Regions from separate parts of the Sphaerisporangium sp. NPDC051011 genome, predicted to be linked through region 2. Evidence: riboswitches for the same ligand, from Rfam matches in the RefSeq annotation. Region 2 holds a riboswitch; each other region holds the start of a gene.
What was found. Region 2 has a riboswitch for cyclic di-AMP ahead of AB0H21_RS38010 (NlpC/P60 family protein). Riboswitches for the same ligand answer to the same signal wherever they lie in the genome.

Region 1: linked by a shared signal. The riboswitch ahead of AB0H21_RS31240 (hypothetical protein) and the one ahead of AB0H21_RS38010 (NlpC/P60 family protein) in region 2 are both predicted to bind cyclic di-AMP.
Region 3: linked by a shared signal. The riboswitch ahead of AB0H21_RS05385 (hypothetical protein) and the one ahead of AB0H21_RS38010 (NlpC/P60 family protein) in region 2 are both predicted to bind cyclic di-AMP.
Region 4: linked by a shared signal. The riboswitch ahead of AB0H21_RS08160 (C40 family peptidase) and the one ahead of AB0H21_RS38010 (NlpC/P60 family protein) in region 2 are both predicted to bind cyclic di-AMP.

The regions. Positions count from the first base shown of each region.
Region 1 covers NZ_JBFAGG010000016.1:19,269-26,399, forward strand. The annotation lists gene AB0H21_RS31215 (hypothetical protein) at 23-304, shown strand; gene AB0H21_RS31220 (NAD(P)/FAD-dependent oxidoreductase) at 394-1,743, shown strand; gene AB0H21_RS31225 (TIGR03086 family metal-binding protein) at 1,851-2,456, shown strand; gene AB0H21_RS31230 (DeoR/GlpR family DNA-binding transcription regulator) at 2,780-3,580, shown strand; gene galT (galactose-1-phosphate uridylyltransferase) at 3,577-4,656, shown strand; cyclic di-AMP (ydaO/yuaA leader) riboswitch at 4,723-4,857, shown strand; gene AB0H21_RS31240 (hypothetical protein) at 4,907-5,848, shown strand; gene AB0H21_RS31245 (site-2 protease family protein) at 5,898-7,131, opposite strand, start outside.
Region 2 covers NZ_JBFAGG010000025.1:86,387-93,517, reverse strand. The annotation lists gene AB0H21_RS38035 (ATP-dependent Clp protease ATP-binding subunit) at 1-445, opposite strand, end outside; gene AB0H21_RS38030 (Lsr2 family protein) at 754-1,086, opposite strand; gene AB0H21_RS38025 (hypothetical protein) at 1,204-1,347, opposite strand; gene AB0H21_RS38020 (RDD family protein) at 2,510-3,790, opposite strand; gene AB0H21_RS38015 (amino-acid N-acetyltransferase) at 3,907-4,452, opposite strand; cyclic di-AMP (ydaO/yuaA leader) riboswitch at 4,856-5,057, shown strand; gene AB0H21_RS38010 (NlpC/P60 family protein) at 5,063-6,130, shown strand; gene AB0H21_RS38005 (LuxR C-terminal-related transcriptional regulator) at 6,336-6,500, opposite strand; gene AB0H21_RS38000 (type III pantothenate kinase) at 7,085-7,131, opposite strand, start outside.
Region 3 covers NZ_JBFAGG010000002.1:268,201-275,331, forward strand. The annotation lists gene AB0H21_RS05375 (SDR family oxidoreductase) at 1-424, opposite strand, end outside; gene AB0H21_RS05380 (LysR family transcriptional regulator) at 435-1,358, shown strand; cyclic di-AMP (ydaO/yuaA leader) riboswitch at 1,537-1,677, shown strand; gene AB0H21_RS05385 (hypothetical protein) at 1,979-2,617, shown strand; tRNA gene AB0H21_RS05390 (tRNA-Lys) at 2,797-2,873, shown strand; gene AB0H21_RS05395 (PLP-dependent aminotransferase family protein) at 3,003-4,151, opposite strand; gene AB0H21_RS05400 (sulfotransferase family protein) at 5,194-5,934, opposite strand.
Region 4 covers NZ_JBFAGG010000003.1:199,132-206,262, forward strand. The annotation lists gene AB0H21_RS08135 (NYN domain-containing protein) at 1-1,147, shown strand, start outside; gene AB0H21_RS08140 (NlpC/P60 family protein) at 1,371-2,318, shown strand; gene AB0H21_RS08145 (hypothetical protein) at 2,527-3,003, shown strand; gene AB0H21_RS08150 (hypothetical protein) at 3,302-3,763, opposite strand; gene AB0H21_RS08155 (metalloregulator ArsR/SmtB family transcription factor) at 3,760-4,335, opposite strand; cyclic di-AMP (ydaO/yuaA leader) riboswitch at 4,754-4,912, shown strand; gene AB0H21_RS08160 (C40 family peptidase) at 4,995-5,525, shown strand; gene AB0H21_RS08165 (hypothetical protein) at 5,761-6,687, shown strand; gene AB0H21_RS08170 (M48 family metallopeptidase) at 6,711-7,131, shown strand, end outside.

The DNA.
Region 1 (7,131 bases), on a different contig from region 2:
CGATGCCGAGTTCCGCGCGGAGATGTTCTCCGAGGCGAGCGTGATCGCCGAGGACGTGGTGCGCGCCGTCAAAGAGAGACACCTCGCGGTGGTGGAGGACATCCTGGCCGCGTCCGCCGGCGAGCTCGACCTGCTCGGCGACGCGCTGTCCGCGCGCGACGCCGCCACCATCCTGGTCGACGCCCTCGCGGGGATCACCCAGGAGAAGGAACCCCCGGCCGTCCTGCGCACCCGCCTGCGCCAGCTCGTGGATCTGACCGTCCGGGGCCTCTCCAGCGCCCCGCCCCGCGTGCCGGGCGTGTAGCCACCCCATACGCCGTCGGGTTTCGATTTTTCGGACATCCTTAAATGGAGGTGACGTTCGGCGGATATCGGTCGGGGCAGAGGATGGCCATGGATGCGGAAACGGAAGAGTTCGACGTCATCGTCCTCGGCCTCGGGCCGGGTGGTGAGGAGGTCGCCGGGAGCCTCGCCGAGGCCGGGCTCGCCGTCGCCGGGGTGGAAGCAGGCCTGGTGGGCGGCGAATGCCCCTATTGGGGATGCGTCCCGTCCAAAATGATGATCCGGGCGGCCGATCTCCTCGCCGAGGGCCGGCGGATCCCGGGCATGTCGGGCGAGGCGTCCATCTCCCCCGACTGGGCGCCCGTGGCCCGCCGGATCCGCGAGGAGGCGACCGACGACTGGGACGACAAGGCCGCCGCCGACCGGTTCATCGGCAAGGGCGGCACCCTCGTGCGCGGCCGTGGGAAGCTCACCGGCCCGCGGGAGGTGCTCGTGGGCGGCGCCCGCGTGCTGCGCGCCCGCCGGGGCGTGGTCGTGGCGACCGGCTCGCAGGCGGCCGTGCCGCCGATCCCCGGGCTGCACGGCACCCCGTACTGGACCAACCATCAGGCGATCGAGGCCGAGCGGATGCCCGAGTCGCTGATCGTCCTCGGCGGCGGCGCGGTCGGGGCCGAACTCGCTCAGGTGTACGCCCGCTTCGGCGCGCGGGTCACCGTCATCGAGGCCGCCGGGAGCCTGCTCCCCCAGGAGGAGCCGGAGGCGGGCGAGCTGATCGCCAAGGTGTTCGGCGGCGAGGGCGTCACCGTCCGCACCGGCACCGCGGTCACCCGCGTGGACCACCACGGGTCGGCCTTCACGGTCATGACCGAGGGCGGCAGCCACCGCGCCGAGCGACTGCTGGTCGCCACGGGGCGCCGCACCGACCTCCCGGCGCTCGGCGTGGGCGCGGCCGGGCTGGACGAGTCGGCGCGGGCGATCGAAGTGGACGACCACATGCGAGCCGCCGACGGCGTCTGGGCGGTCGGCGACGTCACCGGTAAAGGCAACTTCACCCACATGGCGACATACCAGGCGAAGATCGCCTTGGCCGACATCCTCGGCAAGCCGGGCCCCACGGCGGCGTACCACGCCGTGCCGCGTGTGACCTTCACCGATCCGGAGGTCGGCGCGGTCGGGCTGACCGAGCGGCAGGCCCGGGAGCAGGGCCTGGACGTGCGCGTCGCCGTCACGCCGCTTTCCGCCCGCGGGTGGATCGCGCGGTCCGAGGGCTTCGTGAAGCTCGTCGCGGACGGCAACGTCCTGGCGGGCGCGACGTGCGCGGGACCGTCCGGCGGGGAGGTGCTCGGCCTGCTGACGCTCGCGGTGCACGCGCGGATCCCGGTCGAGCGGCTGAGGAGCATGATCTACGCGTATCCGACGTTCCACCGGGCGGTCGAGGACGCGCTGGCCGGTCTCGGGTGAAATAGACACGACACGCCGGTGCTCCTCCCGCTGAGAGGCGGGCGCAGGGCCCCCTGACGAGTTCTTGCGCGGCGGGTTAACGTCGGGGGCGAGGACGCGGGAGGGGCATGATGACGATGGACATCCGCGAGGCGTACCGCCGGGCTCTCGACCACTTCGGCGTGTACGTGCACCAGGTCAAGGCCGACCAGTGGCGTCTCCCCACGCCGTGCGCGGACTGGAACGTCCGCACTCTGGTCGAGCATCTGGTGGGCGAGAGCCTGTGGGCGCCGGAGCTGCTCGCGGGCAGGTCGGCCGGGGAACTCGGTGATCTGCTGGACGGCGACCTGCTCGGGGACGACCCGGTGAAGGCGTTCGACGTCGCCGCGGCGGCCGCGGTGCGCGCGATGGAGCCGGACGACGTGCCGACCCGCACGGTCCGCCTGCCCTTCGGGGACATTCCCGGCGAGGAGTACATCACCGAGCTCTTCGCGGACACGCTGATCCACACGTGGGACCTCGCGACGGCGATCGGCGGCGACGACCGCCTCGACCCGGAGCTGGTGGAGGTATGCACGGCGTGGTTCGCCGGGGCCGAGGAGTCCTACCGGCAGGCAGGAGTGATAGGAGATCGCCCGCTGTCACCGGACCACGCCGACGCGCAGACGCGCCTGCTGGCGGCCTGGGGCCGCAGCGGGCGCCTGGAGGACGAAGGAGCCCCGGAAGGGGCCTGAGCGCGGCTTGGAGGCCCCGGGGAGGGTCAGCGCGCGTTCGGCCGCTTGCCGTGGTTGGCCTTCCTCTTCTTGCGGGCCCGGCCCTTGCGCGCACGTCTGGCCATCTTGGCGTCCCTTCCTGTTCGATTCCTGTTTCCAATCTGGTCCCGTGACCGGGTGCCGCACAAGGCCCAAACGTCAAAGAGAGCGCAGACGCGGGCCGGGGACGTCGCGAATCGTCACAGCGGCCGGTCCGTCGAAGTGAGCGTTCCGCCATCACATTCCAACATTGGACCGGTACTAATATGTGATAATTTGGGGAAATCTGTTGAAGAGGAGCGACGATGCTGGCCCAGCAACGGCAGCAGGCGATCCTCGAGCGCGTACGTAGGAACGGCGCGGCGCGGGTCGCCGATCTGGTGCGCGAGCTCGGGGTGTCCGACATGACGATCCGCCGCGACCTGGAGGTCCTGGCGGAACGAGGGCTTATCGAGAAGGTCCACGGCGGCGCCACGGCCACGGGGGCGGGGTCGACCGAGGAGCCCGGGTTCGCCGCGAAGTCCGTGCGCCAGCAGGCCGAGAAGGAGGCCATCGCGCGCCGGGCCGCGGAGCTCGTACGGCCCGGCACCGCCGTCGCGCTGTCGGCCGGCACGACGACCTGGACCCTCGCCCACCACCTGGTCGACGTCCCCGAGCTGACCGTCATCACCAATTCCCTGCAGGTGGCCGACGTCTTCCACCGCGCGGGCCGTCCGGACCAGACCGTGGTGCTCACCGGCGGGGTGCGCACGCCATCGGACGCGCTGGTCGGGCCGGTCGCGGTGGCCGCGATCCGCGAACTGAACGTCGACACCCTGATGCTGGGCGTGCACGGCATGAACCCGCGGGCGGGTTTCACCACACCCAACCTGCTGGAGGCGGAGACGAACCGGGAGCTCGTCGCCGCCGCGCAGCAGCTCGTCGTGCTGGCCGACCACACCAAGTGGGGCACCGTCGGCATCAGCACGATCGCCAAACTGGAGGAGGCGCACGTGCTGGTCAGCGACACGGGCCTGCCGGAGGAGGCGAGGCCCCTGCTGTCCGACCAGGTAGGCACGCTGGTGCTGGCGGAACCGGGCGAGGCGGCGCAGGTGGCGGCCCAGTGAAGCGAACCGTCACCCACCTGGCCGACGGACGCGAGCTGATCTATTTCGACCGGCGTGACGACGCCGACCGCGGCGCGCCCGACACGCGCGAGCTGCCCGCGCGGCCCCGGGCCTCCGAGCTCCGCCACGACCCGATCATGGACGAGTGGGTCGCCGTCGCCGGGCACCGGCAGGGCCGTACGTTCCTTCCTCCCGCCGACCAGTGCCCGCTGTGCCCCTCGGTGCCCGGCAGGCGGACCGAGATCCCCTCCCCCGAGTACGACGTCGCCGTGTTCGAGAACCGCTTCCCCTCCTTCAGCGACCACGAGGGCACCTACGAGGAGCCCGGCGGGCTGAGCGAGGTGCGGCCCGGCGTGGGGCGGTGCGAGGTGGTGTGCTTCACCTCCGAGCACGATTCCTCGTTCGCCGCGCTCTCCCCCGAGCGGGTCGATCTGGTCCTGACGGCCTGGGCGGACCGGACGGCGGAGCTGTCCGCGCTGCCGGGCGTGGAGCAGGTGTTCTGCTTCGAGAACCGCGGCGCGGAGATCGGCATCACCCTGTCGCACCCGCACGGGCAGATCTACGCGTATCCGTACGTGACCCCGCGGACCCGGCAGATGCTCGCCTCCGCCGCGCGCTACCGCGAGCGTACGGGCGGCGACCTGTTCGCCGACGTTCTGGCGGCCGAGCGCAAGGCCGAGATCCGCGTGGTGGCGGCGAACGACCACTGGACGGCGTTCGTCCCCGCCGCGGCGCGCTGGCCGTTCGAGGTGCACGTGTACCTGAACCGGCGGGTCCCCGACCTGGGGTCGCTGAACGTGGAGGAGCGCGCGGCGTTCGGCCCGTTGTACACCGGGGTGCTGCGGCGGCTGGACGGCCTGTTCGGCGTGCCCATGCCGTACGTCGCGGCCTGGCACCAGGCGCCGGTGCGCGAGGGGCGCGACCTCGCCTACCTGCACCTGCAGCTTTTCAGCATCCGCAGGGCGCCGCAGAAGCTGAAGTACCTGGCGGGGTCGGAGTCCGCCATGGGCGCCTTCGTGAACGACGTGCCGCCCGAGGAGGCGGCCCGACAACTCCGGACACAAGACGGTTTTTAGGACAATTCACCACAAAGCTACCGCGAGGTACGGTCAACCACTAACATCCATCGAACACCGGCCGTAACGGTCGGTACGCCTAATCCCGGGTGCCCCGCCCGGGAACCGGGGACCCAACGGTTCTGGGGTGAATCCACGTCGTGGTAGGGCTGCTCCGGCCCGAACCCGTCAGCTAACCCGGTCGGCGGATGGAGAGGAGAGGGCTCTGCCCCCGACCACCGGCCGCCACGCCACCGTGGCCGCAGGCGTCATGACCGTTCTCACCATGTTCACCATGGCCGGGCACACGCTCGCCCCGGCGGCGGCCGCGAGCGCCGCCCCCAAACCGACGGAGAAGCAGCTCAAGGCACAACTGGAATCGCTCGGCAAGCAGGTCGACCGGCTGATCGAGAAGTACAACGCCAAGCGCGTCGCCGTGGCCGAGGCCAAGGCGGCCGAGAAGGCGGCGCGCTCACGCCTCAAGGAGGCCGAGCAGGGCCTGGAGGCGGTGCAGGAGCAGGTGGGCGACCTCGCCCAGCTCCAGTACCAGGCGGGCGACCTCGGCGTCGCGGGCCAGCTCATGTCCCCCGGCTACGGCGGCGCCGCCCTGCTGCTCCAGCTCCAGGACGAGCAGAACGCCAAGATCGCGAAGTTCGCGGTGGTACGGGACGAGCGCAGGAAGGCCTCGGACGAGGCCGCGCGGCTCACCGTGCGCCTGCGCGGCGACGTGGCCGAGGTGACCGCTCAGCGCAAGGACGCCGAGCGGCTGATCGGCCAGATCAAGGACAAGCTGGACGCGCTCGTGCCGACCGCGCCCGGCAAGCGGGCCAACGGATCGTGGGCCCCCGAACTGCCCGCCGGGAGCGACAACATCACCCCGCGGATGCGCCTGATGCGGGCGGAGGTGCGCAGCCACTTCGACCTGAGCTTCCCGGTCGGCTGCTACCGGCCCGAGGACTCCGGCGAGCATCCGCTGGGGAGGGCCTGCGACTTCATGCTCAGCTCGGGCGGCGCGATGCCGTCCGCCGGGCAGGCGGCGCTGGGCGACGCGATCGCCGCCTGGGCGATCAAGAACGGCGGCAAGCTGGGCGTGAAGTACGTCATCTACCGGCAGCGCATCTACAACCTGGGCTTCCCGGGCTGGCGCGCGATGGAGGACCGGGGCGGCGTCACGGCCAACCACTTCGACCACGTGCACATCTCGATGTACTGAACGCCGGACGAGGCGCCGCCGGCCGGGCGGCGCCTCCGGCGAGTGAGGGTCAGCCCGTCAGGCGGATCGGGTTGACGATGTCGGCGTAGATCAGCAGGCCGAAGACCACGAACAGCACCGCCACCACGCCGTACGTCAGCGGCAGGGCCTTGGCGATATCGACGTGCCCCGGCATGGCGCGGCGGCGCACCCGGGCGTACCCGCGCTTGAGACCCTCCCACAGCGCGCCCGCGATCTGGCCGCCGTCCAGGGGCAGCAGCGGGACGAGGTTGAACATGCCGACCGCGAGGTTCATGCCGCCGAGCAACTGGAGGAACAGAGCGATCTTCCCCTCCAGCGGAAGCTTGGAGGCGGCGATCTCACCGCCGATCCTGCCCGCACCGACGACGCTCTGCGGGCTGTCGATCGCGCGCTCGGCCCCGCCGAAGGCTGCCTGGTACACGCCGACGATCTTCTGGGGGAACTGCGCCAGGGCCTGCGCCGTGCGGACGGTCATGTTCCACATCGCGCCGACGGCGTACCCCGGCCCCTGCTTCTCGACGACGATGACGGGCGTGACGCCGAGGAAGCCGACGTTCTTGTCCATCTTCCTCGGATCGGCGGCCGAGGGGCGGTCCTGGGCGATGAGGGTGGTGGTGAGCGTCATCGGCTTGCCGTCGCGGTGGATGCCGATGGCGACGGGGCCGGCGCCGTGCGCGCGGATCAGCCGGGTGGCGTCCTCCCAGGTGCGCACGGGCGTGCCGCCGAAGGAGACGATCGTGTCGTTCGTCCGCAGGCCCGCCTGCGCGGCGGGCGTGGGCTTGAAGGACGAGTCGCACTTCTGCCCCTTGGTCTCCTGCGCGAGGGTCATGACGCACTCGGAGACCTTGGCGACGGTGGGCTTGGTGACCTCGATGCCGAAGCCCATGAAGACGACCGAGAACAGGGCGAAGGCCAGCACGAAGTTCATCAGCGGGCCGCCGAGGAAGATGATGAGGCGCTGCCACCACGGCTTGCGGTACAGGACGCGGTCCTCGTCGCCGGGGCCGACCTCCTCCAGGGATGCCTGCCGGGCGCTCTCGATGAGGCCCTGCCAGGGGCCGGTGGGCATGGAGCGCAGTTTGCCGCCGTCGTCGGGCCGCGGGGGCAGCGGGCCGATCATGCGGATGTAACCGCCGAACGGAATCCACTTCAGGCCGTATTCGGTTTCACCGCGGCGCCGCGACCAGACCGTCGGACCGAAACCGACCATGTACTGCGTGACCCTGACCCCGAAGAACTTGGCGGGTACCAGGTGCCCGAAC
Region 2 (7,131 bases):
CCTTGCCCTGGTAGCCGTGGAGCAACTGGATGACCTGCTGCCGGACCCGGTTGAGATCGGCGCCAAGCTTCACCAACACCTGAGCGGCCACGCCCTCGCCCTCGCGGATGAGGCCGAGGAGGATGTGCTCGGTGCCGATGTAGTTGTGGCCCAGCTGCAGGGCTTCTCGGAGCGACAGCTCGAGGACCTTCTTGGCGCGCGGGGTGAAGGGGATGTGCCCCGATGGCGCGGACTGGCCCTGGCCGATGATCTCCTCGACCTGCTGGCGCACACCTTCAAGACTGATGCCCAGGCTCTCAAGAGCCTTGGCGGCAACGCCTTCTCCCTCATGGATCAAGCCAAGAAGAATGTGCTCAGTGCCGATGTAGTTGTGGTTGAGCATCCGGGCCTCTTCTTGGGCCAGGACGACAACCCGCCGTGCGCGGTCAGTGAACCTTTCGAACATCTCGTCGCTCCTCACAGAGCGGTCAGGCAGCTCGGGATATCCGGGCCCGCCGCATCCGCATGCTAGCCCCGACCGGTGACCGCTCTATACACCAGACGTTCCCCGAGAGCAGGGCGTTCACGCTCCATCCAACTACTGTTAGGCGGCCGCGTGTTCCCGCTACGCCCGAAGCGAACGACGTTTAACACCGCTGATATACGCGAGCGCCCCGGCCGCGCACCGGGACGATCACTCACGCATAACGCGATCATGCGGCTATGGCGGCGATTGGTCCATCACCGCCACAGCCGACCGATCACAAAGAGCCGTCAGTGTGCCGCTTCGTACTGCTCCACGACGGAGGAGGCAATACGACCGCGCTCACTCACGGAGATGCCGTGGGCCTTGGCCCAGGCCCTGATCTCCGAGCTCTTTTCCCGGGACGGACGCTGCCCGCCACCACGCTTACGGCCCCGCACAGGCACACCCTCGGCCTTACGCGCGCCCGAGACGAAAGAGGACAGCGCCTCGCGCAGCTTCTTCGCGTTGTCGTCGCTCAGGTCTATCTCGTAGGCGGAGCCATCAATCGCGAAGTTGACAGTCTGATTGGCCTCGCCGCCATCGAGGTCGTCGATGAGTATCTTCTGGATCTGCGTGGCCATCTGGCAATCCTTTCGCAGAGCAATGTTCGATTCGTCTGCTAAACATATACCCACTAACCCTTGTTGACAATTCAAGGGCGGTGTCGATTGATGGAAGGGGGGACCGACCCGTCGGGGTCAGTCGGAAGCCCCGGACTTCTCCTGTGGTTCCGCCGCCTGCCGCAGGCCCGCCGCTTCGGAACGAAGTAGCTTGACCACGGCCACGATGACCACCGCAGCCACAACGCCGGGCGGTATCAACGCGGACAATACATCGCTCATTGATCCTCAGCTCCACGCGGGGGGCGGCATTCACCGCCCCCTACGCTAATTGTCACACGGTACCCCGCAGGTCCGTACCGCGGTCGCCTGATCAGGGGAGTCAGGACCGACTCTATCCCCACAGGAGGTCAGCACGGGTTGCGGGGCGGGCGCCAAACCCCGGCGAAGGACCGTTCCACAGCTTTCCCGATCTCATCAGTCCCCTTACCGGATGCCCCAGGAATGGCGAACCCCCGAAAACACCGGCGGAGCCCGCCACGGCGGGCCCGTCCGTGTCGATAATGCCGATGTAGACGGGGATCCGGTGACGACAACCACACGCCTCGGTCTTGTCGCGCGTCGCCTGTCCGACACCTTGTAGGCGGAGATTAGCGCGCCGGGACGCGTCCGAAGATGACGGCGGGCCATCCGGAGGCGGTAATGCCGCTGAGAACCACGGGCCGCGGGAAGTCGGTCTCGCGCTTCATCGCCGCGGCGGAAACGGCGGCGCCCTCCGCCGGTCCGCCGCAAGACGGATCTTCGTCGCCTTCTTCGCCGGGTGTCACTCCGTACAGGGAATGCGTCTCAAAGCCGCCGGACTGTGTACACACCGAACGTAATGACCGCACCAAGAACCAGAAGGCACGCCGATGACCGCCGCGTCAGGGTCGGCGGGGATTTCCATCGGAGAAGACGAGAGGCGCCGGCGATCGGCGTCAGGAGCGATGCCGGGATCGGCTACGCGGGGCCGCTATCACCGCCGAACGGCAGGGCCGGAGAGATGGACGCGGACGCGCGCGGCGGCGAGCCGGCGGCGTCCGACGGGCGGGCGGCACGGCCCGCGAGAAGGGACACGGGCCCGTGCGGACCCCGGTCGGCGTGAGCGCGGCCGTGCGCGCCGCTCTGCGGGACGTGACGCGCTCCGGCGCGATCCGGAGGGGGATGCTTGGGGTGACCGACTCGGGGCGGTTCTGCGGTCATCTGATCGCCTTTCGCGACAAGCGAAGGTGGATTCGGGTTCGTGCAAGGTCCTATCGCATATACAGGTCTGTCCGTTACCGATTCGCCGATGTTGGCGTCACCGATCGCGAAGTCCGGGGTCCCGCCCCGCCCGGGCGGCGGCCGGCCCCGGACACGCGTCAGGGCCGGAGGAGCACCCCCCGGCCCTGATACGGCGACGTAACTACTTGACCTTGACGACGACCGTGTTCGCGACCTTGTCGTGAAGGGTCTGCTGCAGCGGCTTGTCCCAGAACAGCCACAGGACGTTCACGAGCGCGAAGAGGCTGGCGATCCAGCCGAGGAACGGAATCCACTGGAGGAACCTCGGCCCGTAGAGGACGAGCGCGCGCTTGCCCACCACGTCGGTGGCGAGCGGCGACTGCACGGAGCCGCCCACCGGGACGACCTTGATGCCCATGGCGATCTTGCCGATCGTCTGGCCGCGCTGCCGGAGCATCAGGAATTCGTAGGCGACGTAGGCCACGCCGATGATGATCGCGCCGAGCAGCCCGGCGATGAAGGCACCGCCGCCCTCGGTGATCGTCCCCGTGCTCGCGTCGAAGCTCGGCGAGGTGACGAAGATGGCGGCGATGACCGCGGTGAGGATGAACGTCGGGATCGCGAGGATCACGGCGTCGATGATGCGGGCGACGAGGCGCTGCCACCACTCCGCCAGCGGCGCCGGCGCGCCCGGGGGGACCGGGCCTGCGGCGGCGGCACCGTACGACTGCTGGTAGCCGGGCGCCTGGCCGTACCCCTGCTGGCCGTAGCCCTGCGGGGAGTGCCCAGGCTGGTTGTAGCTCTGCTGCCCGTACTGCGCCTGCTGCTGGCCGTACTGCTCGCCGTAGCTCTGCTGCTGCTGGCCGTACCCCTGCTGGGCGTAGCCCTGGTCGCCGTACCCCGGCTGGGCCTGCTGCCCCTGCTGGCCGTACTGCTGACCGTAGCCCTGCTGCTGGCCGTAACCCCCCGCCTGCTGGCCATAACCCTGCTGCTGGCTCTGCTGACCGTAGCCCTGGTCGCCGTAGCCCTGCTGCTGGCCCTGCTGGCCGTACTGCGGCTGCTGCCCGTACGACTGCTGGCCCTGCTGACCCTGCTGGCCCTGCTGACCATAGGACGCCTGCTGCTGCCCGTACGCCTGGTCGCCGTAGCCCTGGTCGCCGTAGCCCTGCTGGCCGTAGCCCTGCTGACTCTGCTGACCATAGCCCTGACCGGCCGCCGCCTGGCCGTAGCCCTGCTGCTGACCGTACTGCTGACCCTGCTGGCCGTACTGCGGCTGCTGGCCGTACTGCTGGCCGTAGCCCTGCTGCTGGCCGTACTGGTTGGGGTGTTCCGATGTCGGCTGAGGACGGTGGACGACCGTCACCTCAGGATCTGCGTTCTGATGCCCGTATTGCGGAGATCCGGACGACGGCTGGTGGCCGTCCGGTTCGTCGCGGGGGTACGGCGGCTGTCCGGTGCTCACCGTGTCACCTCACTTCGGCTTCGCATGCGGCATATGTCAGACACGCATGCAGTGGTGTTGCCCAACGTAGCGACAGCCGCATCAACAGTCACCTTTCCACCAGGTCATCGCGAGGGTCAAGATCGGGGGACCAAATGGAGGAGCATCCGCGTGTTGCCGAGGGTGTTGGGCTTGACATGTTCCAGATCGAGGAACTCGGCTACGCCCTCATCGTAGGAGTCGAGCAACTCGGCGTACACCTCAGGAGACACCGGAGTGCCCTGGATGGGGGCGAAACCGTGCCTGGCGAAGAATTCGACCTCGAACGTCAGGCAGAAGACCCGCCGCAGCCCCAGATCGCGAGCCGCGTCGATGAGCGCGCCGACGATCATATGCCCGATTCCCATGCCACGGCAGCCGATATCGACCGCAACGGTGCGAATCTCGGCCAGATCCTCCCAGAGGACGTGAAGCGCCCCGCATCCGACGACCGCGCCGTCCCGTTCGGCGACCCAGAACTCCTGGACGTCCTCGTAAAGGGTGACCGTCGACTTGCGCAGCAGGCGCGGGCCGTCGCCGGAGTAGGTGTCGACGAGCCGCCTGATGGCCCGGACGTCGGGCGTGCGGGCTCGCCGCACCACCACCGTGCTGCCGGAGGGCACGGACTCCACGACCTGCTCCATGAAGCGCCAGGGTATCCTCCCGCGCGGGTCCGCCGCCGCCGGCGTTACCGCATCGATTCCGGGATCGATCGCGATATCGGGCTGCCCGAAACCCCGCCCCCTCGATATCGGTGTGGCGGATGGTGACGGAGTGAACGCGTGGCGTCAAAGGGACGGCGGCGCCATCCGCTTCGGCGGGATATGACGTTCCGCACAGTCGCGGACCTGCGCCACACGCGCCCGACATGGGGTCAAAAACGCGTAAACGCAGGGTAATGCCGCGCTGCCAGCACTTTGAGCGTGATCATCCTGTGATGTCTCGGTTGTGAAATCTCAACAGAATCCGCAGTTCCGGTTGAGGCGGAACCTGAGCTGCACTAGTGTCCAGCGTCGATACCGGTCATCGCACAGCGGTGGCCGCGCCGCCGAATCCCGGCCGCACCCCCGTAAGCGGCGGGAACCGGGGACCCAACGGCGCACGCAGGGGGCACGCCCCCGGCGGGCCGCCATCCCGGGGTGAATCCGAGAGGGAGGGCATGGACGTGTCCTCTGTGGTCGCGCGCTCGGTAGGGCTACTCCGGCCCGAACCCGTCAGCTAACCCGGTAGGCGGCCGAGGAGAGGAGCTCGTTGGTGCAGCCTAGGCGCACGCCTGGTAGAAGCGCGGGCAGGCATGCCCGTCCCAAACGTACGGAGCGCGCCCAAGCCGGCGGAGTCACCAAGCGTCTTTCCCGCCGGATCGCGCTCGTCACCGCCGCCCTGACCGTCCTGACGTTCGGCTCGCCGCTCGTGTCGGCGACCGCCGAGCCGAAGCCGAGCCTCAAGGACCTCAAGAACCAGGTCGAGAGCCTCTACGAGCAGATCGAGTCGCTCACCGAGCAGTACAACGGCCAGAAGGAACGCCTGAAGCAGGCGCAGCGCTCGGCCGAGCTCGCCAAGAAGACGCTCACGCGCAGCGAGACCGACCTGGAGGAGAAGCGCCGCCAGGCGGCCCTGTACGCCCAGGACGCGTACATGACCGGCGGTGTGGGCTCCTCCCTGGCGCTGGCGATGTCCGGCGACCCCGACGGCTACCTGGACCGCGCCGCGACCACCTACGCCCTCCAGTTGCAGCAGGGCGAGGAGGTCTCCCAGATCACCAAGTCCATGGACATCGCCGAACGCGCGAAGGAAAGCGCCAAGGCGCGCGAAGGCGAGGTCAAGAAGCTCGTCGCCGATCTGTCCTCACAGCGCGACAAGATCCGCAAGCTGGTCGCCAAGACCGAGAGCACGCTGTTCAAGCGGGCGCTGTCGCAGGCCGGGCAGACATACGGGCGGGCCACCCGCATCGACATCCCGATCCCGGGCCAGGGCAAGGCCGCCGAGGCCGCCAGGTGGGCGATGACCCAGCAGCTCAAGCCGTACGTGTGGGGCGCGGCGGGCCCGAGCACCTACGACTGCTCCGGCCTGGTGATGTGGGCCTACCAGAAGGTCGGCATCAGCCTGCCGCACTACACCGGCGACCAGTGGACGGCGGGCACGCACATCAACCGGGAGGACATGCGCCCGGGCGACCTGGTGTTCTTCTACGGCGACCTGCACCATGTCGGCCTCTACATCGGGGGCGGAATGATGGTGCACGCCCCGCGCACGGGTGACGTCGTGCGGGTCGTCCCGCTGGGCAACCGTCCATTCGCCGGAGCCGTGCGCATCGCCGACTGAGCCGACCGAACCGACCTGGCCGGGCCGACTGAACCAACCGTGCCGACCTGGCCGGGCCGACCGAGTCCGGCCGGGGCGGCCGACATCGGGCCGATACACGGGCCGACGCCGATGCACAGGCCGACACAGGATCGACTGACACAGGCGCACCCCGGGTGGTGGGCGACCGGTTCCCGGGGTGGCCGGCTCTCGCGGGCTGGATCGGCTAGATCAGCCTGCGGCGGGCCGCCCATGCCACGGCCTCGATGGCGGTGGCGACGCCGATGCGGTCGCAGATGCCCCGGAGGCGGCGCCGGACCGTACGGCCGCTGACGTCGAGCCGCCGACCCACACGGTCGACGGTCACGCCCTTGGCCAGCTCGGCGAGCAAGAGAAGATCATCGTCACTCAACCCCACGCCGTCTGATCCCGGGGGAATGTCATTCCCTCGGGAAACCAGATCCGGATACGCCATCGGGTGTCCTCCCCCACGACGAACTCGGCAACATACTGGAATGCTTCTGGCTCGCCCGTCAGGAACGGTAAACGCCACGTTCAAAGGTCGTCAAGCTCCGACCCTCCATAGGCGTTCCCTTCTTGATTGACATACCAGTGCATATGTGAACTACTCATGACATGTTCGCGAACCCGTAGGCTGGGGGCCGACAGGCGTGAAGATCGAGGAGGGCACCGTCCGGGGACGCGGCCCCGGACGCCCGCGATGCTGGTCGACGACGGGTTCGGCGGCGCGTACGGTGGGATCACCCCCGCCGCGCATATAAGATCAACGCGTCTCCGCCCGTAATTATCCGTGAAATCACTGGCCCATTCCGACCTTTTTCGGCCGAACTCGCCCGCGTACGGAAGGTGTCCCCGGGACCGGCTTTAGACGCTTTGGACCTCGCCCGGCCGCGTAATCGGCGCGGGCGCTTCGATATGGATCTCGGCCGATGCGCGCCCGCGCGGGCGAATGGGTCAGCTGGTGTTGCGGTTGTAGATGAGCCGCAATCCGATGAGCGTGA
Region 3 (7,131 bases), on a different contig from region 2:
TGGACTGGTTGACGATCCGCGGGTGCGCCGAGCGGCGCAGCAGCGGCAGCATCGCGTTGGTGACCCGGATGACGCCGATGACGTTGGTCTCCACCAGCCGTCGCACGGTCTCCAGGTCGATGGTCGTAGGTGCCTCTGGCCAGTCGCCTGCGACGCCGGCGTTATTGACCAGCACGTCAAGGCGTCCCGCTCGCTCCTCGATCAGCTGCGCCGCGGCGGTCACGCTCTCGTCGTCGGTGACGTCCAAGGGCACGCCGAACGCGTCGGTACCTGCCGCGCGCAGCTTCGCCACGGCGTCCGTCCTGCGCCGCTCGTCTCGAGCGCCGACACCGACGCTCCAGCCCAATGCGCCCAGCCCGGCCGCGATCTCGTACCCGATTCCCTTGTTCGCGCCGGTGACCAGTGCGATTGTCTTCTCGCTCATGACACCGAGCATGGCTGCACTTCGATCAGGCACCAACACCATCTCGGTACTGCAGCAATATCCGAGCGACATCAATCGACCGTACTGTGAATCCATGGAGATACGCGAGCTGCGGTACTTCGTCGCGATCGCCGAGGAACTGCACTTCGGCAAGGCCGCCCAGCGTCTGGAGATGGCCCAGCCGCCCCTGTCCCGCGCCATCGCCCGGCTCGAACGAGAGCTCGGCGTCACGCTGCTGGAGCGCACCAGCCGCAAGGTCACGCTCACCGAGGCCGGGGCCGTGCTTCTGTCGGAGGGGCGCACGATCCTCAGCGCGGTGGCCGCAGCTGAGCGGCGTACTCAGCAGGCTGCGCAAAGGCGCCCCCACCTCGTCCTCGCCGTCAAATCCGGCACCGCCGGCGAGTTGCTGGTCAAACTGCTCGATGCCTACCGCGCGGAGCCCGGCGCAGCGACCGTCGATCTGTTGCTCTGCGAGGCGCATCAGCAACAGAAATTGCTGCAGAACGGGCAAGCCGATGTGGCTCTGCTGCACTTGCCATTCGATTCGACGGTCGGACTCGACACCGAAATTCTGTATACCGAGGGACAGGTGGCGATCCTGCCCACCTCTCACTCACTTGCCGGCCGCTCTCAGGTTCGGATGGCCGAGGTCACCGCATTGCAGGAACTCCCGATGGCTCGCTGGCCCGGTCCTGGCGGCAACTACCCGGAGGGGCCAGGGGCAGAGGTACGGAACCTGACACAGCTCTTCCAGCTGATCGCGCTCGGCCGTACCACCGTGATCGTGCCCGAGTCCACCAGCACCGACCTGCGCCGGGATCTCGCCGCCGTTCCGGTCCTGGATGCCCCGCCCGTGACAACGGTGATCGCTTGGCCGCCACAGAGCCGGCTTCGCGCAGTCGCCGACCTGATCCGCGTAGCAACACGTCTTTGACCGGCTGTTCTGTGCCCGTAGCGTCGCTCATCCATGCCTGAAATGCGAGGTTTGGGTGGGAAAGGTAGATCTTCTAATGCTTTCGAGGGGTAATGTTGGCTTTGTCCTGACTTGGTGGGTAAGGTCTTAACCCAAGACGGGCGGTGACCTGGTCTTCAGCCCGAAGGCCGCCGCCCCGAACGTCGAATCTCCGAAGCCCGCAACGGGGCCGAGGGGAACCGGGGACCCAAGTCCTTGGGGTGAATCCGCGCGAGCGGTAGGGAGCGACTCCAATCCCGAACCCGTCAGCTAACCCGGTAGGCGTGATTGGAGAGGAGATCGAGTGGAGCACCCCACTCCGCGGCACCCATCCCCCGGGCTACCCTAAGCCCCGGATCTCGCCGTCAGAAGCGGCGGACAAATCGGCTCGGAGCAGCCGTCTCACCGGGCGAGTAGCTCGCCCTCTGTGACGTGGTGGTTGACGCCACAACTTTCTGCACTAGCACGGAAACGCGCGGATCCCGGCGATTGACATGGTCTCGCCGATCCAGTGATCAGACAGCGCCTTCCACTCCCGCATCGGTGCCGCCCTCGGCCCGGAGTCGCGGTCCTTGTCTTCTGATGAAAGATCCGACCTCCCCATGACTTCATTCGCTGTCCCCCCCACCTGGCGACCGGCTTCCTGCATCGCCGGCGCCTGCCTCGCCGCGGTGACGGCCTTCGGCGCGACCGCCATCGCCGACGCCGACGCGCAGAGCGTCCTTGCCCCCGTGCCCGCCGACGGCGCGGTCACCGAACCGGCCTTCCAGGGCAAGCCCGTCCTTCTCCATGGGTCCACGAAGGCCTCGTACTTCTGGGACGACGCCTCCGGCCGTATGGGAGACACGGGCATGCCCGCGATCGGCAAGCCGATGCAGAAGGGGCTCTTCGCGAGCCCGAGCTGGCCGCTCGGCACCGAGGGATACGTGATGTACAAGGGAAAGAAGGCGCCCTTCTTCATCGGCGACCGCGGCCCCGGCATCCCTTCCAGCAGCGGCGTGATGCTCGACATCGACGGCAAGACCTTCGCGGAACTGACCGGCGGCACCTTCAGCGACTCCACCCTCACGGTGAAGGGCTTCGACGCCGGACACATCAAGGTCGACTACGTGGTCACCAAGTGGGGCGACGGCAAGGGCAAGAAGAACTTCCCTGTCCCCTTCTCCAGCGGTGCCTGGGCGTCCTACGACCACCACCCCGCCACCCCGCCGCGCACCCCGGTCGTCCTGGCCGGCGACTGAGCCACGACTCCCTCGGCGTGAAGCCCCCGTCACGAAGGCCCCGGTAGGGCGGTCCCGGACGCGAAGAGCGAGGCTGAGAGTGGCGACCCCCTGAAGCCTGGGCCACCGCGAGCCACCCGATACGCCGTCCACTCGATGTGCGCACCCGCGCGGGTGCTGCTAAAGTCGCCGTAGTCAATGCGCCGCTAGCTCAGTTGGTTAGAGCAGCTGACTCTTAATCAGCGGGTCCGGGGTTCGAGTCCCTGGCGGCGCACCACGGTTAATGCCGATGACCTGGGCATCCTCTGCTGGCGGAGGGTGCCCACAGTCATTTCCGGGCCTGTAAAGGCGCGACACCCTTGGCGGTGGGCCGGTGCGGCAACGCGGCGGTAACACCGCCTGGCTGTCAGGCTCGGTAGGCCGAGGCGAGTCTGTGGCCGGCCTCTTCCAGGTCCGTGGGGGAGCTGAAGCTGAAGCTGAGGCGAAGGCCCGGCTCGGCGAGGGGGCCGAAGAGGGCGCCGTCCATCGCGCGGACGCCGGTGGGTTCGATGGCCTGGGCGTTCAGGCCGTGCAGCCAGAGGAAGAAGCCGCCGTGGGGGACGGCGAAGGCGTCGGCTCCTCCCGCGCGCAGGCCGGAGACGAGGGCGTCGCGCCTGGCCTTCAGTTGGTCGCGAAGCCAGAGGAGGCGCCGGTCGTAGGCGCCGTGCTGGATGAGAGGCGTGACCGCCAGGGACGTGAGGTGGTTGACGCCGCCTCCGCTGGACAGCAGGCCTCCGCCGGCGAGCCTGGTGACCAGGGCGGGGTCGGCGAGCATCCAGCCGAGCCGCAGGCCGGGGCCGAGGGTCTTGGCGAAGCTGCACAGCCGCACGACCCCGTCGTATCCGGCCATCGCCGCCAGCGGGGCGGGCAGGTCGATCGGGTCGAGGCAGAGCTCGGCGTAGGCGTCGTCCTCGACGATCGGGAGGCCGTGATCCTGGGCGACCTCCAGCAGTTCGGCGCGTCGTCGCCCGCCGATCACGCGCCCCGTGGGGTTGTGGAAGGTGGGGATGAGGTACGCGAACGCCGCTCGGTCGCCGTCCGCCCGCAGGTCGAGCAACAGGTCAGAGAGCGCAGCGGGGTCGGGACCCTCGGCGTCCTCAGGGATGGGCACGGTCCGTAAGCCGCAGTCGGAGAAGATCCGCTTGGCGAGGTGGTAGCTGGCCCACTCGCACAGCACGACGTCGCCCGGCGCGCCGAGCCTTGTCGCCAGGAGGTGCAGCGCCTGTGAGGTCCCGGCGGTGATCAGGACGTTCTCGGGCTCGCACGGGTATCCGCCCGCGACCTTCGCCCGCTCGGCCAGCGCGCCGCGCAGGGGCGCCACCCCCGCGTTCGCCCCGTACGTCAGCGCCGCGGGCCCGTACTCGTCCAGCGCCTCGGCGTAGGCGCTGGCCATCATCCCGGTGGGGAGCAGCTCGGGGTCCAGATACCCGTCCGCGAGGTCGAGGACTCCGTCCGGGGGAACGCCCTGGACGATGCCCGGTGTCCACATCGGCGGAAGCTGTCGCGGTGCCTGCATGACCCGGGCCCAATCTCGTGGACGGCGGCCGGCGGCGGGTGGTGGCCGCCGGGAGCAGAGTGATCACCTGAGTCATATCGGGACGCTCCGCCGCAGTCAAGGCCCCGCCGCGCGCGCTCACCTCACCATGCGCACGTATAGGTGGGATCAGCAGGGGAAAGTGGAATCGGCGCGGTGTCACGGAATGTGAGGAGGACTCGGGAAATGGTGGGAAGACGACAGACGATGCCGCCGGGGCGGCGACGGGCCGTGTCTATTGGGCATCACAGCGTGGAAATCGGCATGGTGACGAGACGGAAGCATCGCGGGGCTTCCCGGCGGGCCGTGGACGTGTCAATTCATTGGACGGGGGCGGTGCGGCGGCGTGCCTGTGAGGGGCGGGAGAATGGAGCCGTCCAGGCCCTCATTTCAAGGCCCGGGAATCGCCCGCCGCCTGACTTCGGGAGAGCGGACCATCCCGGCGCGATATGCCCGGTGTGATATGCCCGGCGCGGGGGTGGTGGTGTTTCCGCTGCACAGGCTCCACAACTGCCCTCGACCACTGGTCAGCGGACCAGTCATGGGCGGGCGGTTGGACGGACGGCGGCGGCGCGTGTACGCCCTGTGGGCGGGTGATCCGTGCGATCGGAAGAAAGGCGAATGAGGGGGAGCAAGTGGGCGATGACGGGCGGGCCAATCCCCACTGACGGCGAAACTGAACATAATTCGGTTTGTGTTCGCGCAGGTGCCGGATGCCGCGCCGGAGCGGGAAACGAATTCCCGACGAACCGGCTGGAGATTCCGCCGGCCCTGTGGCAGGCGTGCTCACCGCCACAGGGCCGCGAACGGCGACCGGATGACCCGCCGTACGGTGGCGCCGGATTCGCCGTTCCACACCCCGCCGACCCGGCGCCGAATCAAGGGACTGTGGTGAGCGGGGAAGGAGACGGCCCCGCCGATCGCAGGTGGACACCGAAGCGGGCGGCTCGGTGATCGCGCGCGGACACCGCACAGGCGACTCGGCGGGGGCGGCGGTTCGGCACGGGCCGGCCGGGCCTGCCGGTCAGCTCGGCACGCGCATCCGCGCGGCGTGCAGGTGCTCGTAGTACGGGAGGTGGTAGTCGAGGTAGGCGGCGAGTTTCGGGTTGTCGCGGACGAAGTCGGTGTCGGCGCCGTCGGTGCGGACGAAGCCGTCGGTGCGGCTCGTCGACTCGTGCCAGCGCTGGGTCTTGCGCCAGTCGTCGCGCACCCCGGGCTGCCAGCTCAGCGCGTCGGGGACGAACGGGATCGAGACGCGGGCGCAGTACTCCTTGACCGTGCCGACCGGGTTCTCGATCAGGTCCTCGGAGTCGATCACGACGGGAGGCGTCTGCGACCTGGCCGCGACCGCGTCGTAGATCTCGGCGAGCCAGGCGAACCCGATCTCGTCCCGGCCGAGCTCGGCGTTGAGCTTGAAGTGGGAGGCGATGGCCTGTTCGGGGTGACGGATGATGAAGGTGTGGGTCGCCTCCGTGAGGAAGCGCTCGTCGGCGAGCAGCCCGGGGTAGTGGAAGTCCGTGGTGTCCTTGAAAAAGACCGGCTCACGGGCGGCCAGCTCACGCAGGGTAGCGATCAACTCGGCTTCTGTGCGCGCCGTGAAGGGGCCCACCTGCGCCTCGCTGAAATCGGCGACATGCGAGAACGGTTCGTGCACCACGGTGTAGTCGCCACGGGCGGCCATCATTCTCAGGAATGCGGTCGACCGGGAACGCGGCGCGCTCCACAATGCTAAAATCCGGGGCGCTTCCTGGGTTCCGTCGTTCATTACGCTGGCCTCCGCCTGTTCGTGGTCGTGCGGAAAGGATATGACGGTTCGCTGTCGATTTCCGCATGTGGGTCGCGGGTGGTTCGAGTGCACCGATCGGCGCTTCACGCGGCTCCGGCGTGAGAGCGTGGATGGCCGGGCCATGATGCACTGACCTGCGAAGACTCGCCTGTCCGTGCCTGGTGGGCGTGGCTTGGAAGGAGGCGGCCGGGTCCGGATCCGCCGATTTCCGTATCCCGCGCGGACACCTGCGGAATTCGGTGGGCGGGCCCGGTACGGCGCGGTCTCCGGGGATCAGGACGCCGAATGCTCATCTGCCTGCCCGACGGGCACCGGTTTCCCCGGACATTGCGCCGGATAGGCCAAGGGCCGTCTCCTTGTGGCGATTACCCGGGCCTCCTCGTGGCGATTACGCGGACTGTTCGCGCGTGTACACGGCAATGCCTCCGGCAATCCGAGCGGACGCGGGGGCCGGCAATCTTCGCGCGTTCTCGCGGACGGTCGCCGTCGCGGGTGTGAACACGCGCCGCGTCTCCGGAGAACATCTCCCGCCGGGCGACTCCCGCACGGCGGAACGGACCGGATCATCGCGTCGTCCTGCGCGTCCCCGCATTCGCCTGGAACGCGCGGTCGTATTCGGCCGTTCATGCCGGGAATACGATGCACGGTGCCCGCCGCCGGCGCGCCGCCGGGTTCGGCGGAACGCTCTGGATTCAGCGCGACGGCGTTTCGGGGGCGGCCGGAGCGGTGAATGGGTGGATGCCGTGAACGGCGCCGGCGGAGGTGGCTCGCGGATGCCGTGAATTCCGTTACTCTGTGCGCCTCCGTTCGCGCCCGTGTTCACCTAACGAATGCCTCGCGGAAATCGGTGTGACGGCGCCCGGAGAACTCGGAAGGCCGCCGGCCGCCGGTTCCGCCGGGGGAATCATTTTCGGACGCTCTGGGAAAAGGCCGCTCATTTGTCAGGAGGATTTCAGGCCGGACGGCCGGAGGCCTCGCGTCGCATTCCTCTCCATGCCTGCGTGCACGGGTGGTGAGGCCGTCCGTTTCCGGCGGTGGACCGGGTTCGGGTCCTCCGTATTCAGGCGGCGTGCATACCGGCGAACCGAATCGGGGAGATCGCCGGGCACGGTCGCCTGGACGGTCGTAACGGGTTAGGAATTCATGGCGCGGAATCCTCTGTGTCCGATTCGCGGT
Region 4 (7,131 bases), on a different contig from region 2:
CGCCGCCCAGCTGGAGACGGACAAGGAGTTCCGCGAGATCGTCGCCGAGGCGCTCAACGACGCCTGGCCCGAGCTGGTAGCCAGCCTGGAGGAAGGCAACGTGCCCCCCGCCGCCGAGCCGGTGCTCGTGGCGGCCGCGGCCTACCTGACCCGCCCGCCCGGCTGGCCGGACCTGGTGGAGACCGCCCGCGCCGACCTGGAGCAGGTGGCGGCCGCCGCCGAGGGCAACGCGCAGGAGCAGACGCTGACACGGCTGCGCGAGCAGCTCGCCGCCCAGAAGACCGCGGCCAAGGAGGAGGCCGACCGCCTGCGCGAGCAGCTCAAGGCGTCCCGCGCCGAGGTCGCGGACCTGCGCCGCCGGCTGCACGACGCCCGCGAGCGCGGCAGGGTCGCCGAGGAGCGCGCCGCCGAGCTGGAGACGCTCGCCCAGGAGGCCAGGGCGGCGGTCAGCTCGGCCGCCAGCGCGGGCGAGACCGAGCTGCGCAAGCTGCGCGAGCGCCTCACCGACGCCGAGCGGCAGCTCGAGGCCAGCCGCCGCGCGGCGCGCGAGGGGCGCAGCATCGAGGACGCGCGCATCCGCGTCCTGCTGGACAGCCTGCAGGACGCCGCGGCCGGGCTGCGCAGCGAGCTCGGGCTGCCCGTCGCCATCAGCAGGCCGGCCGACTCGGTGAGCGCGGTCGCCCCCGGTCGCCCGTCGGTCAGGGCCGTGCCCGCCCGTGCGCTCGCCGACGACGACCCGGCGCTGCTCGACCAGCTCCTGGCGCTCCCGCAGCTCCACCTGATCGTCGACGGGTACAACGTCACCAAGACCGGCTACCCCTCGCTGACGTTGCTCGACCAGCGCTCGCGCCTGCTCACGGGGCTGGGCGGCCTGGCGGCGCAGACGCGCGTCGAGCTCACCTGCGCGTTCGACGGCGCCGAGCTGAACGGGCCCGTGCAGGTGTCCGCGCCGCGTGGCGTCCGCGTGCTGTTCAGCGCGCCCGGAGAGATCGCCGACGACCTGATACGGCAGCTCGTCCGGGCCGAGCCGCCGGGACGCGCGGTGGCGGTCGTGTCCTCCGACCGCGAGGTGGCCGATTCGGTGCGCCGCATGGGCGCCCGTCCCGTGCCCTCCACGCTCCTGCTGCGCCGCCTCGGCCGCGCCTGACCGACCCTCGTACGGACCCCGCCCCGGCCGCGGCTGAAGGCTCCCCTGAACCGCGGGTGTCCGGGCGGCCAGGTGGCGGCAGGCGGCAGACGAATTCGTGGGGAAAAGGTGCAGGTGTCTTTGCCTTTTCTGTAGGATCACGCCCCAGGTTGTCTAACTTGTCTCACTCGAGGGGGCTGTCGTCCCAGTGCGTGCGCGTGTCCGGGGAGTCGGGCGGATACCAGTGGTCACCGGCCTCATCGCCGCCGTCCTGGTGACGCAGGCGGTGGGGGCCGAGGCGAAGCCGAAGCCCACCATCGCCCAGACCAAGGCCAGGCTCGCCAAGCTCAACGACCAGGCCGACCATGTGGTCGAGAAGTACAACCAGGCCAGCGAGCAGTGGAAGAAGGCCCGCAAGGACTACAACGCGCTGAACGGCAAGTTCAAGCAGCAGCTGGAGCGCATGGACAGCCTGCGCGCCGGCCTGGTGTCGGTCGCGGTGAGCACCTACCAGTCGGGTGACATGCTGGCGCTGCCCAACCTGGTCACCCAGGGGGACCCCGAGGCGCTGCTCAGCGGGCTCGCCTCGGTCGACCAGCTCGCGACGGACCGGGCGCACAAGGTGGCCGAGTACGAGGAGGCCACCCGCTCCATCAGGGGCCAGCGCGACGGCGCCAAGGACGCCTACGACGAGGCGGTCAAGCTGCTGAACGAGCTGCGCACGCAGAAGAAGGACGTCGAGAAGCTGGTCGGCGAGCAGGAGCGCCTCCTGCGCCGGCTGAACGCCTACAACCCCGGCAATCCCAACAGCCCCGGCATCAAGTACACCGGCCCGGCGTCGGGCAACGCCCGCGCGGCGCTGCAGTACGCCTTCGCGCAGGTGGGCAAGCCCTACCGCTACGGCGGCACCGGTCCCGGCTCCTTCGACTGCTCGGGGCTCACGCAGATGTCCTGGCGCGCGGCCGGCGTCAGCCTTCCCCGGACCGCCGCCGGGCAGTACTCCTGGGGCGCCTCGCGCAGGGTCTCCCTGAACGCCCTGCAGCCCGGCGACCTGCTGTTCGCCTCGGGGCTCGGCCACGTCGGCATGTACGCGGGCGGCGGCAAGATGGTGCACGCCCCGCGTACGGGGGACGTCGTGAAGGTCGTCCCGCTGTCGTCCTACCGTGGCATCTTCGCGGCCGTACGGCCCTGACGCTCTGGCGGGCCGCGTGAGCGGCGGGGAAACCCGCGCGTAACCCCGCGCGTTCGCCGGTGTGCCGGTCTAGGGTGAGGGACGGCCCGGATCGTCGCGGCCGGGTCCCGAAGGGGGAGCGGAGCATAACGGTCCTGGTGCCGCCAACAGGCTCGCCGCCCGCCACGCTCGGCGGGCGTCACTTGATGACGGCCGAGGACGGGCAGGCATGACCGTCGTCGGGATCACCGGGCACCAGTCGATGCCGCCGCGGGCCCGGGCCCACGCAGAACGGGAGCTGAGCGCGCTGCTGGCCGCTCTGGAGGCGCCGCTCGTCGGCTGGAGCAGCCTCGCCGCGGGCGCCGATCAGCTCTTCGCCGAGATCCTTCTGCGCCTCGGAGGCGAGTTGCGCGTCGTCGTGCCGTCCCGGGGGTACGAGGCGACCTTCCGGGGCCCGGACCTGGACGCCTACCACCGGCTGCTCGCCGCCGCCGGCGTCGTGACGGTGCTGGACTTCGCGGAGCCGGGGGCGGCCGCCTACCACGCCGCCGGGTGCTTCGTCGTCGAGAACTCCGAGATCGTCGCGGCCGTCTGGGACGGCAGGCCCGCGCGCGGGCTCGGGGGGACGGCCGACGCCGTCCGGCACGCCCGCGACCACGGGCGCGAGGTCGTGGTCATCTGGCCGGAGGGCGTCGAGCGCTTCTGAGCCGGTCTCCGGCCGGCCGCCCGCCCGGGCCGTTCTGTACGGAGCCGTTCCGCTGCGGCCGATGGCTCCAGGGTAATACTGTGCTATCGAGATATATGACGAATTGACTTCTGCGAAAAGCTCGGAACATGGGGGAATGGTTTGCTTTCCGAGAGATTCCCGGTCTGGCGTGCGGCCGGGGGGTGCGGTTCTCGGCGCCATTCGTGGGGATAATTGATGACAATTCCGCAAAACCGAGTATTGACTTCGGCTCGCTTTCCTGGATGCAAGAGCGACTTAGCCCATATCGCTGTCCAATTCAGGACACGGCGGGAGCCTCGGGAAGGTCGCGGTCACGCTTGAGAGGCCCCGCGAGCAGGATGAGGCCCGTCAAGGTCATCCCGCCGGTCATGATCCACATGGCGGGCCGCACGCCGAGGGAGTCGCCCAGCGCGCCGCCGAGCAGAGCGCCGAGCGGGACCGTGCCGAGCAGGCCGATCAGCACCCAGGGCACCCAGGACGCGGCCGCCAGCACGCCCACGACCAGCGCGTTCGCCTGCAGGACGGTGATGGCCACGAGCGGCAGGGCCACAGTGGTGACCGAGCTTCCGAACGCGCTGGCCGTCTCGCCGACCCACAGCAGCCGGAAGTCGCGCTCGCGCAGCGGCCCGCCGCGCCTCCGAAGCCCGGGGGGACGGGCGTCCGCGCTCGGGGTTTCGGGGGGCCGGGTACCGGTGCCGGCGGGGCGCGCCCACGCGGGCCGGGCGCGGCGGGCCTTCACGGGCGCCCCGGGACGCCGAAGGTGAACACGAACACCGGGTCGCGGCGCTGGCCGTCGTCCGGGATCTCCCGCGTGGCCCAGCGCTCGTAGAGGCCGATGACCTCGTGGGACAGCTCGGACAGCTCCGAGGGCGTCAGCCGCAGCCACTTGTCGGTGGAGAAGGGCGCGCCGTGCCACGCCTCGCGCTCCTCCTCGGAGGAGGCGTAGTAGGCGCGCACGAGGTTGACGTGGTGTTCGAGGTTGAGCGACTCGGCCGCGCCGGCGATGGCCGCGGAGGCGGGGTCGCCCTCGAAGTCGCGCGTGGACCAGCGGATCGCGTTCGCGACCAGGCGCCACCAGCGTTCCCGCCGGTCGCGGGCCAGCTCGGGTGCCTCCTCGATCAGCTCTCCCGAGGCCAGGACGCGCAGGTGGTGGCTGACGTTCGCGACCGCCTGGCCGGTGTGGTCGGCCAGCATGCTGACCGTGCAGGGCCCGTAGACCCGCAGGGCGTCCATGAGCCGCCTGCGTAGGGGGTGGGCAAGGGCCGCCAGGACGCGGGAGTCGGTGATCTGCCGGACGTTCTCGTTCTCCATGACCCCACGCTGGCATGCGCAACGATTACTGTGCAAGATGAATTGCTAAACACCTCTTGCATACTTGCATCTCTAGAGAGACCGCGCGGTCGGTCCCGGGCGACCAAGATCGCTAACTCGTGTGACTCCCGTGGCCGGTGGGACTTCTATCGGGCCAAGTTTCGGGATATGTGAGGGGAATCACATTCGGGTAACAGGCGTCATTGATATGCAGGCGTTATCTGGCGAAGATCGCGTTATTTGATCTACGTTCACCCGGCTGACCCTTTGCCGTAAATTGGCAAATCTTGTACCTTCTGGGCCGCGGCGAGCACGCCATGCCGTCGCGCCGTAGGCCGGACCGTCGCGGGGGCCGGCTTATGCAAGACCATCCATTCGGCCGCCGCCGTGAACACATAGGGAAACCGAGAAAACCACAGGCGGTGGTCTGCCGAATCCGTGCGGCAAGGAGCACGGAGCCGGGGAACCAATTGACCCCTACCCCAGGGGTCGGGGGTGAATCGGCGCCATTGCGCCGTAGGGCTACTTCCATGCCCGAATCCGTCAGCTAACCCGGTAGGCGTAAGTGGAAGAACCAAGGAGCGATCCTGTCCAGCACTACCCCTAGCCCCAGCCTGTCCAGATTCGCCCGGCTCTCCCTCAGCGGTGCCGCCCTCACCATGACGGCATCCGTCGCCGTGGTGTCGGTGCAGGCACCCTCGGCGGACGCGGCCGTCACGGCCATGGCGCAGAGCTCGGTCAAGGTCGGCAAGGTCATCAAGCCCGGCAAGACCGGGAAGACCTCCAAGACGACCAAGACCACCAAGCTCACCAGGGCCGCCAGACAGCGGATCAAGGCGCACACCGCGGTGGAAGTGGCCAAGAAGCAGATCGGAGACCCGTACCGGTGGGGTGCCAGCGGCCCCGGTGCGTTCGACTGCTCAGGCCTGGTCGTGTACGCCTGGCGCAAGGCCGGTGTGAAGCTGCCGCGCATCGCGGCCAGCCAGTTCCGCTCCGTGCGGAAGAAGGTCTCCTGGAAGCACCTCAAGCCGGGCGACCTGATGTTCTTCTACGGACTGGGCCACGTCGGCATGTACGTCGGTCACGGCAAGATGATCCACTCTCCGCACAGCGGAACCCGGGTGCGGATCGACAAGCTGAACGGCTATCGCAAGAGCAGTTTCGTCGGAGCCGTTCGCCCCGGAGCGTGACCGGAGCGCGGGGGAACTTCCAAGGAGCCCTTTCCCCGGAAGCCTTCGCTCGCGCCCACCGGCCACGCGACGGCCCCTCAGGGGCCCCGCCCGCCTCCACTCCCCTCGGAGGCGGGCGGGGCCTTCGGCGTTCCGGTCCGGAACACCCGCGGAGACGGCGAAGCACCGGGCCGGGCAGCGGGTCGTGCCGCGCGGGGAGCGCGCCGGCGGGGGAGCGGCCAGGTAGATTGCCCGCATGCGCGTCGTGTGGCTGGGGACCGTGCTGGCGGGCCTGCTGGCCGCGCTGACCGTCCCCCCGTCCCCCTCTGTGCCCCCACCGGCGCCCCCGTTCGTATCCCCGCACCTGCCCCCTGCGCCCCCGGGCATGTCCGCGGCCACGCCCCTGACCGCGCCGACCGTGCCCCCGACGCCCCCGGCGCCGGACGCCGTGACCGGCGAGCATCCGGAGATCTGGGGCCACGCGCGCGTCGTCCGCGGAACCCGCTCCCTGGTGATCGGCACGGCCACCGCGAGCGAAGCGGACCTAGCCGACCTCGCCCGCAGGGCCGACCGCGCGAGCCTCGTCGTCGCGCGGGTCGCCGGGCCGGTGCGCCCGCTGGTCCTGGTGCCCGCCACCACCGCGCAGGCGGCCACGCTCGCGGCCCCCGCCTCGGTGGACGGCCTCGCCGCCGTCGCCGCCACCGACCGCGTGATCATCGAGCCGGGCTCGTTCGCCCGCCTCAGCGACGCCGGCCGTGACGTCGTCCTCGCCCACGAGCTGACGCACGTCGCCACCGGGGCCGCGACGGACGCGCGCACCCCGAAATGGCTGGTCGAGGGCTTCGCCGACTACGTGGGCTACCTGCGCTCGGGCATCCCCGTCCGCGAGGCCGCCGCCGAGCTGGCCGCCGAGGTGCGCGCGGGCCGCACGCCGTCCGCGCTGCCCGGCCCGGACGATTTCGCCCCCGGATCACCGCGCCTGGCCCAGGCGTACGAGGAGGCGTGGCTCGCCTGCCGGTATGTCGCGGCCCGTTACGGCGAACCCGCCCTGGTCGCCCTCTACCGTGAGTTCAGGAGGGGAGACAGGGCAGACGCGGCGGGGGCCCTCCCGCGCGCGCTCGGGGTGCCGGCCGGGCGGTTCACCGGCGCCTGGCGCGCATACGTGAAGGCGGAGCTGTCCTGACGACGGCGGAAAGGCTGATAACGGTGGCGGAGCTGATCGAGGAGACCCGCCCGGGGCGGCGCATGGACGGGGGAATGCGCGCGGCCGGCATCGCCCTGGTCGTGCTCGGCGCGGCGGTGGCGGGGGTCGTCGCGGTGACCACGCCGTGGCAGGCCATAAGCGGTGCAGACAAGGTGCGGCCGGACCCCGCGCGCGACTTCACCACCGCGCAGATCGACCGGGCCGCCGCGTTCGACTCGGCCGTCAGCCTGCCCGCCTACCTGTCGCTCGCGGTCACGCTGGTCGTGGCGGGCGTGTTCATCCTCACCCCGTTCGGCGCGTGGGCCGTCGACCGCCTCAGGGGGCCGTGGTGGCTGCGCGTCCCGCTCGGCGTGCTCGTCCTCTCGGCGGTGAGCCTGCTGCTGAAGTGGCCGCTCGGCATGTGGTACGAGACCCGCCTGCGTG